2 regions of the Alistipes sp. DJF_B185 genome follow, and region 2 is predicted to be linked to the other one. Evidence: riboswitches for the same ligand, from Rfam matches in the RefSeq annotation. Region 2 holds a riboswitch; the other holds the start of a gene.
What was found. Region 2 has a riboswitch for cobalamin ahead of ACESTR_RS07750 (hypothetical protein). Riboswitches for the same ligand answer to the same signal wherever they lie in the genome.
Positions count from the first base shown of each region.

Region 1: it holds a riboswitch for cobalamin, as region 2 does, so the genes downstream of both, nrdD (anaerobic ribonucleoside-triphosphate reductase) here and ACESTR_RS07750 (hypothetical protein) in region 2, are expected to answer to the same signal.

Region 1 is NZ_CAXUDY010000005.1:91,371-95,431, forward strand. It holds gene ACESTR_RS08180 (hypothetical protein) at 1-200, opposite strand, end outside; gene ACESTR_RS08185 (GtrA family protein) at 461-829, opposite strand; gene ACESTR_RS08190 (ArnT family glycosyltransferase) at 826-2,532, opposite strand; cobalamin riboswitch at 2,735-2,931, shown strand; gene nrdD (anaerobic ribonucleoside-triphosphate reductase) at 3,069-4,061, shown strand, end outside.
Region 2 is NZ_CAXUDY010000004.1:299,772-303,832, forward strand. It holds gene ACESTR_RS07735 (RNA polymerase sigma factor RpoD/SigA) at 1-25, shown strand, start outside; gene menA (1,4-dihydroxy-2-naphthoate octaprenyltransferase) at 222-1,115, opposite strand; gene ung (uracil-DNA glycosylase) at 1,383-2,045, opposite strand; cobalamin riboswitch at 2,488-2,703, shown strand; gene ACESTR_RS07750 (hypothetical protein) at 2,882-4,061, shown strand, end outside.

The sequences.
Region 1 (4,061 bases), on a different contig from region 2:
TCTGCGGTCCCTGAAGCACGCGTCATAACATCAGGATTCTCGCCAAAATAATTAAGGATCTCTTGTAAATAAAGATTATGTTCCGCACCCGCTTGCAATGGCGTTTCAGAAGGAAAATTCGTGGCGGATTCGCTTTCCTGAGTTTGACACGACATTGCGAAGATCGCAAAACCAATCACAATCAATGTAATACGTTTCATAAAACTGAAAAGTTAGTGACACAAAATTTGAATTTGAGAACACAAGTGGATATCCAAAACCTAAAATACTATAAAACATTAAATATCCCACACACATTTACTAAATATTTCATATTTTGATGAAAATTGAATTTTCATCAAACCTTAGATTTTATAACACATACAAAGGTTGCGGACCGCAATAATAACAATTGCATCGAAAAACACGGCGGCAATTCCGGCGGCAATCCGATATCGTTACGCCCGCTCCAGCAAAGAGGTCAGAACGTAAAGAAATAGTTCATGAAAAAGTTCCAGAAGGTGACCACGCCGATGGCGAAAAGCTTGGCCAGATAGAAATTCAGGCGGAAGCGGCCGTGCAGCAGCCAGATCGTCAGGTTGTTGATGACAAGTCCCACGGCGGCAATGCCCAGAAAGCGGAGGTACTGTCCCGTAATATCAGGATTCTCGTTGTGGAAAGTCCAGATCCGGTTCAGGATGTAATTCGTCGTCGAGGCGCAGAGAAAGCCGAGCGAATTGGCGACGTACTTGTTGAGCCTCAGCCACTCCTTGCAGAGGTAGGTGATTCCGAAATCGACGAAGACGCCCGAACCGCCCACGATGCAGAATTTGAGAAACTGCTCGATCATCGCGCAACCTCCGTGCGGAGGGGTTTTCCGTTAAACCAATTCGTATACCCTTCCCGGCGCAGGGCGAAGCCGGCGTCGAAATCGGTCCCGGCCAGCTGTCGGGGCACGACGAACGCCACTTCGCGCCGGATCTCCTCCTCGGCGGGAATCCGGAAACGTTCCCCGGTGTCGAACTCCTCGACGCGGAAACGACCGTGCTTCCAGAGCATGACGAGCGACATGTCGCCGCCCAAGTCGATGTTATAAGGATAGGGATTTTCGATTCGCAGCGAAAGCCGCAGCGTATCGCCCGCGGCAACTCGTTCGGGAAGCCCCGTGAAGGAGATGTCCACAAGGCGGGTCGGATGGAAATGCGTATCGACGAACCACGTGAAACGCTTGCCGTTGGGCAGTACGACGCTCCGGACGCGGCCCGTCGTGTCGGCTTCGTCATAAGGCGTCTCGACCAGCACTTCGCGGCCGGCAAAGCGCGTATCGTCGTCACGGAACTGCCATTGGTGGGTCCGGTAGCGGATATTGGGCTGGCAGTAGGCCTCTCCGCCGGTATAGAAGGCGTATTTGGCTGCAACGGCGTAACCGTGGCGGAAAACGACGGGACGGCCGTCGGCGATTTCGGCGATCTCCCCGTAACTGGTGCGGTTGTCGAACACTTCGTAACGGATGCCCAGCGGATTGAAGATCATCACCAGCCGCGTCAGGGCGATCAGGGCGAGCGTCACCCACCCCATGCGCATCAGGTAGCGGCGCGTCCGGGGATGACGCCGGGCGTAGGTGAAGAGCGTATAGAGCAGTCCGAACACGGCGACGATCACCCACTGGGGCTGGACGTATCCGCGCAGCGTCGAAAGCAGGAAAAAGACGATAAACGCCGCCGGAATGAATTTCAGCGCGCGTTCGACGGCGTTCTGCGGCTTCACGGCGATCCACGACCGGACATAGAGCGGCACGAAGAACGGGTTGAAGACGACCAGCAGGTTGAGCAGGTATTCGGCGACGTAACCGGGCCGGAAGACCGAGTTACGCCCCGCCAGATGATAGGCCAGCGACGCCCAGTCGTGCTCGTACTGCCACACGAAATGCGGCACGAGCAGCAACAGCGCCACCGCGCCGCTGAGATATAGGGTCGGACGCAGGAACACGCGGGGGGGGGTCGCCGCAAGCGCGAAGAGCACCACCAGCGCCCCGTGGTACTTGCTGTAGGCCATCAGCGCCATGGCCACGCCCATCCAGAGCCACGCCGCGCGCCGCCCTTCGGTGAACCATTTGAAGGTGAGCAGGAACAACGCCGCGGTCATCATCAGCGGACCGTCGGGCACGGCGATAAAACCGTACAACTGCAACATAAGCGTCGCGGCCGAGAGCATGACGAAAAGCCCCGCATCGCGGCGGTCGGCATCTGTGGGCCGGATGATGCGCCAGAAGACAAAGAGGTAAAGCGGCTGCAGCAGGGTAAAGAAAAACCGCACGCCGAACTCCCCGCCGAAGAGATGCTCCCCAAGCCAAACCAGCAGCGCCGTCATCGGCGGATGGTCGAAATAGCCCCACGAGAGGTTTTCGGCGAACATATGGTAGTAGGCCTCGTCGTTGGCCAGCTCCGTAAGCCCGGCCTGAAAGAGGTTGCACACCCACCATACGCCCAGCCAGAACGCGACCAAGGCGTCGGGACCGAACGAAGCGTATATCTTTTTGACGGATGCTCTCATACGGCGGCAAAGGTAGCAAAATTTATCGGTTTTGCGCCACCCGGCCCCCAAAGAGAGGCGCATGCGGACAGCTTTTGCGAAAAATCGCCGCATGAGGGCGGACGCGGCATATTTTTTCCGCGTAGGCCGCCGTCGGCCGTATTGTTTACAATTTGTTCATTAATTGGAGCGCCGAACGATTGCCGCCTCGGAAACAATCTCTATATTTGCTCCCGGTCAAGGTTCCCCGCCGGCGGCTGCCGGCTTGGGATCAAAAGGGAACTCCTGTGCAAATCAGGGACTATCCCCGTAGCTGTAAGCTCCGTTGCGCTCCGCACACTCTCTGAGCCACTGTCCGTCGGACGGGAAGGCGTGCGGAAGGAGCGAGTCAGAAGACCTGCCTGACCGATATACGGCACCCGCTTTCGGGATATAGAGCGGTGCAGCAACTTTGTTTTACACTGATTTTTTTGGTGAAACCATGCTTTTCAGGCGGCCGTCCGCCGGCAAAAGCGGGCTTTATCGCATAACCGGCCAACAACAAAACAGGAGAAAATATGGGCATTTCCGAACTTTACATCGTAAAACGCGACGGCAAGCGCAAAGCGTTTTCCGTCGAGAAAATCAAACGCGCCGTACGCAAGGCCTTCCTTTCGGTCGGCAGCTACGCCACCGACGACGACATCACGTCGATACTGAGCCGCGTACACGTGTCCGACGGCATGAGCGTCGAAGAGATTCAGAATCAGGTCGAAGTGGCGCTGATGGCCGAGCGTTACTTCGCGGTGGCCAAGAGCTACATGCTCTACCGCCAGAAACACACCGAAGAGCGCGAAGACCGCGAGAAACTCGAATTTCTGATCAACTACTGCGACGCCTCGAACCCGGCGACCGGCTCGAAATACGACGCCAACGCCAACGTCGAAAACAAGAATATCGCCACGCTGATCGGCGAACTGCCGAAGCAGAACTTCATCCGCCTGAACCGCCGCCTGCTGACCGACCGCATCAAGGAGATGTACGGCAAAGAGCTATCAGACAAATACCTGCACCTGCTCAAGGAGCACTTCATCTACAAGAACGACGAGACGTCGATGGCCAACTACTGCGCCTCGATCACCATGTATCCGTGGCTCTTGGGCGGCACGCTCTCGGTGGGCGGCAACTCGACCCGTCCGACGAACCTCAAATCGTTCTGCGGCGGATTCGTCAACATGGTTTTCATCGTGTCGTCGATGCTTTCGGGCGCATGCGCCACGCCCGAATTCCTGATGTACATGAACTATTTCATCGAGCAGGAGTACGGCGAAGATTACTACAAGCGGGCCGACGAGGTGGCCGACCTCTCGAAGAAACGCCGGACAATAGACAAGATAATCACCGACTGCTTCGAACAGATCGTCTACTCGATCAACCAGCCGACCGGGGCGCGCAACTTCCAAGCCGTGTTCTGGAACGTGGCCTACTACGACCGCTACTACTTCGAAAGCCTGTTCGGGGAGTTCGTATTTCCCGACGGTTCGCATCCGCACTGGGAGTCGCTGTCGTGG
Region 2 (4,061 bases):
ACTGCTGAAATCGTATCTGGGCTGACGCCCGGCGACATATCCGGCCCGGTCGGGTCGTGTGAGTGAAAAAGCTGTCAAAAATGACGGCTTTTTTTGTTTAGTGCTGTTGTGAGCGGCTGGCCTGCCGTATGCGTTTCGGTGCGGCGATGCTATTGGTGCGTGGTGTGTGTGGGGGGCGCTTCGGGGCCGCGGGTTGCGCTGTGTGCGCTTCGGGACCGTCTTTACAGCAGCAGCCCGATCGAGAGCAGTATTCCGAAGAGCAGGATGTTGCGCGACGTGGCGCCCAGAATGGCGTTCAGCTCCCGGCCGCGGCCGATCCGCACCATGCGCCGCCATGTCGCCGTGTGCGGTGCGAGGTAGAGCAGGGGAAGCGCTGCCGCTCCTATGCGGCCGTCGCAGAGCAGCGGGAGGCAGAGCGTTGCGGCTGCGAATCCCAGTGCCAGATAAAGCCTGCTGCCGGCCCGTGCGCCCAGCCGGACGACCAGCGTGCGTTTGCTGCTGCGGGCGTCCTGTTCGCGGTCGCGGTAGTTGTTGACCGTCAGCAGGGTGTCGATCGCCAGTCCGCAGGCCGCCGAAATGACGCCCGTCTGCCATGTCCAGCTGCCGCTGAGAACGTAACTGGTACAGCCGACGGGGACGAATCCGAAGAAAACCAGCACCAGCAGGTCGCCCCACCCGTGGTAGGCCAGCGGATAGGGGCCCGCCGTGTAGAGAAATGCGAATGCGACGCAAAGCGCGCCGACGGCGATCAGCCACCAGCCGCCGTAAAAGAGCAGTCCGCAGCCCGTGATGCAGGCGGCCGCGGTCGTCAGGGCGATTCCGCGACGCATGGCGCGGGGTGTGATCCAGCCCTGCGCGCAGGCCCGTTCGGGTCCCAGCCGGTCTTTGCCGTCGGAGCCTTTGAGGTAATCCCAGAGGTCGTTGATGAGGTTGGCGTCTATCTGCATCAGGAAGGCGAACAGCAGGCACAACACGGCGGGCAGCAGGTGAAAATCTCCGTCCGAAGCGGCTAAAGCGCAGCCCAGCATCACCGGTACGGCGGCTCCCGTCAGCGTCTTGGGCCGCGCCGCGAGCATCCATGCCCGAAACGAATTGGTGGCTGTTCGTGTTTTCATGTTTCCGGAACGGACTTATGCGCTGCGTGTGGTTTTATTGCTGTATTGTTTGGTCGGATAACCGTTTTGCGGCTCCGGTTGTCGTATATGTCTGATTGCCGGGCCGGGTACGGGCGCTACTCCGGCGCTTGTTCCGGGGCAGAGCGTAGTCAGGCGATCCCGGATTGGCGCAGGCCGAAGTCCCCGCGCCGCCTGAGGTGGCGGAAACTTCCGACCGATACGACGACCGATACGACGACCGGCAAGACCGGACCGGCAGGCGACGGTTCACCACACGATCGGCTCCTTGCCGATGCTGCGGAGATATTCGTTGGCGCGCGAGAAGTGGCGGCAACCGAAGAATCCGCGGTAGACCGAGAGCGGCGACGGGTGTACGGCCTTGAGAATGAAGTTCCGCTGCGGATCGGCGATGGCGCCTTTCTTCTGGGCGTAACTGCCCCAAAGCATGTAAACGATGCCCTGTTTGCGTTCGGAGATCGTGCGTACCACGGCGTCGGTGAAGGTTTCCCAGCCGCGGCCCGCGTGCGACGCCGCTTCGTGTGCGCGGACGGTCAGCACGGCGTTCAGCAGCAGTACGCCCTGCTCGGCCCAGCGGTCGAGGTTGCCCGTCGCGGGAGGGGGCGTTCCGGTGTCGTCGGCGACCTCCTTGAAGATATTCTGCAGCGAGGGCGGGAACGGCAGGCCGTCGCCTACCGAGAAGCAGAGTCCGTTGGCCTGTCCGGGCCCGTGGTAGGGGTCCTGACCGATGATGACCACTTTCAGCTTGTCGAACGGGCATTTGTCGAAGGCGCGGAAGATGTTGCTGCCGCGCGGATAGATGCGCCGCGTGGCGTATTCCTGCCGTACGAACTGCGTGAGGTCGGCGAAGTAGGGTTTTTCGAATTCGGGAGCGAGCAGCTCTTTCCAGTCGGGGGCGATCTTTACATCCATGTTGCAAGGTGGTTAAAGTGGTGTAAATGTAGTAAAAAGTCGGCAAATTCCAGCTGTTTTCGCTGCCGATATAAGGAAAGGGGTTTTGTTTTTTGCGCTTTGCCTGCTGACTGCGGCGTGCGCGGATGCGGAAAAACCGCCGAAGGGGGCCGTGACGCTGATTTATATGATCGGCGACGGCTTGGGGCTGGCGCAGGTCTCGATGCCGGTGATCGGGGGCGGTTACGTGCCGAAGGCATTCGACCGTGCGCAGGGCGCGGCCCTGATTCGGACCCGCCGGCCGACAACCGCGTGCCGGATTCCGCTGCGGCGTGATGGACAACACCGGACAGGTCCGGCGGATCATGGCGCCGCTCGGACCCGGCGGCTGACGGTACGGAGGGGATTTGTACCGCAGCCCGAATTCCGGCTGCGGTTTTTTTGTTTATTTGAGGGATTGTGCTACCTTTGTCTTCGCTACGGTTTCCCGGTCCCTTTGCGGTCGCCGGGAATTAAAAGGGAATACCGTGAGAATCGGTAACAATTCCCGTTGCTGTGTGCCCGGCTTTCTTGATTGAAAGTTATTTTCCGGCATTCTTGGCCACTGGTCCTCCGCGGACCGGGAAGGCGCCGGAGAGAAGGGCGAGTCAGAAGACCTGCCGTCGCGATTATACGGATTTCGCTTCTACGGTGAATGGAGCAGGTCTTGGGTCATTTTCAACCGAACGTATTGAGTGTGTCGAAAACAACCTCGGATGCCGGACTGCGCGCGCTTTGTTGCGTGTGCGTCGGAGTGTGCCTTTTCATCTTTGCGGTCCGCCGGAACGGAACAGTGTTCAACCAAAAACGGATAAAAGATGAAAAAACTGATCTTAGGATGTTTGCTGGCCCTGTTTGCATCGGGCTGTAACGACAACGAACCGGAACAGAAACCGGTCGAACTGAAAATCTCGTTCGCCGGGGAGAATCCCGTCGAATTTACGGTCGGGGAGCAGAAGCGGCTCGCCTTCACGGTGACGGGCGACGATCTGGAGGGGCTGACTTTCGCCGCCGAGCCTGATGAGGCCCTCTCCGGTTGGACGGTTGTCGTCTCTGCCGGGCGCGAGGGGGATGCCTACGCAGGCGCGCTCGATGTTACGGCGTCCGCAACTCCGTCGGAAACGGCCGTGACGCTGACCGTCACCGACCGCAACGGCAAGCCGTGGAGTGCGACTACGCCGACATTGACGGCCGTGCAGGCGCCGGTGACGGCCATCGACCTGAGCCGGGACGGAACCGCCAACTGCTATATCGTCAGCGAGGCCGGCGAGTATATGTTCGACGCTACGGTGCGCGGCAACGGCAGCGGAGACGATGCCGCGATCGCGCTTGCCGACGGCATGAAAGCCGACTGGCTTTGGGTGACGAAAGGGCTGGAACAGGAAATTTCGGCCGTTTCGCTCGATGCCGGAAAAGGCCGCATCTTCTTTACGGCGGCAGGCGCCGCGAAGGGCAATGCCGTCATCGCGCTTGCGGATGCCGCGGGGGAGATCGTGTGGAGCTGGCATCTCTGGTTCACGCCGGAACCTCGGATGGTGACCTATGCCAACGGCCGCGTATTGTTGGACCGTTCGCTGGGAGCCGTCGGCACGACGCCCGGATCGGCCGAGGCTTACGGACTCTATTACCAGTGGGGCCGCAAGGACCCGTTCTGCGGGGGTACGGCCACCGAAACCTCGGCGACTGCTTTTGCGCAGGCGGCGGAAAATTCGGTCGTCAATCCGGCCTTCGCCGATACGCATGCGTGGAAGCAGGAGAGCGGGGCGGCCGTTTCGACACTGGAATACGCCGCGGCGCATCCGCTTTCGTTCCTTTCGAACAAGGGTGCGACCGGAGTTTACGACTGGCTGGCCAAGCCCCGCGCCGATTTGTGGAATACCGCGAAAACCTGCTACGATCCGTGCCCCGTGGGGTATAAGGTGCCGGACCGCGATACGTGGGACGATTTTGCGGACGATCAGGACCGCTATGTGGACGGAACCTCGGAATGGGATGGGG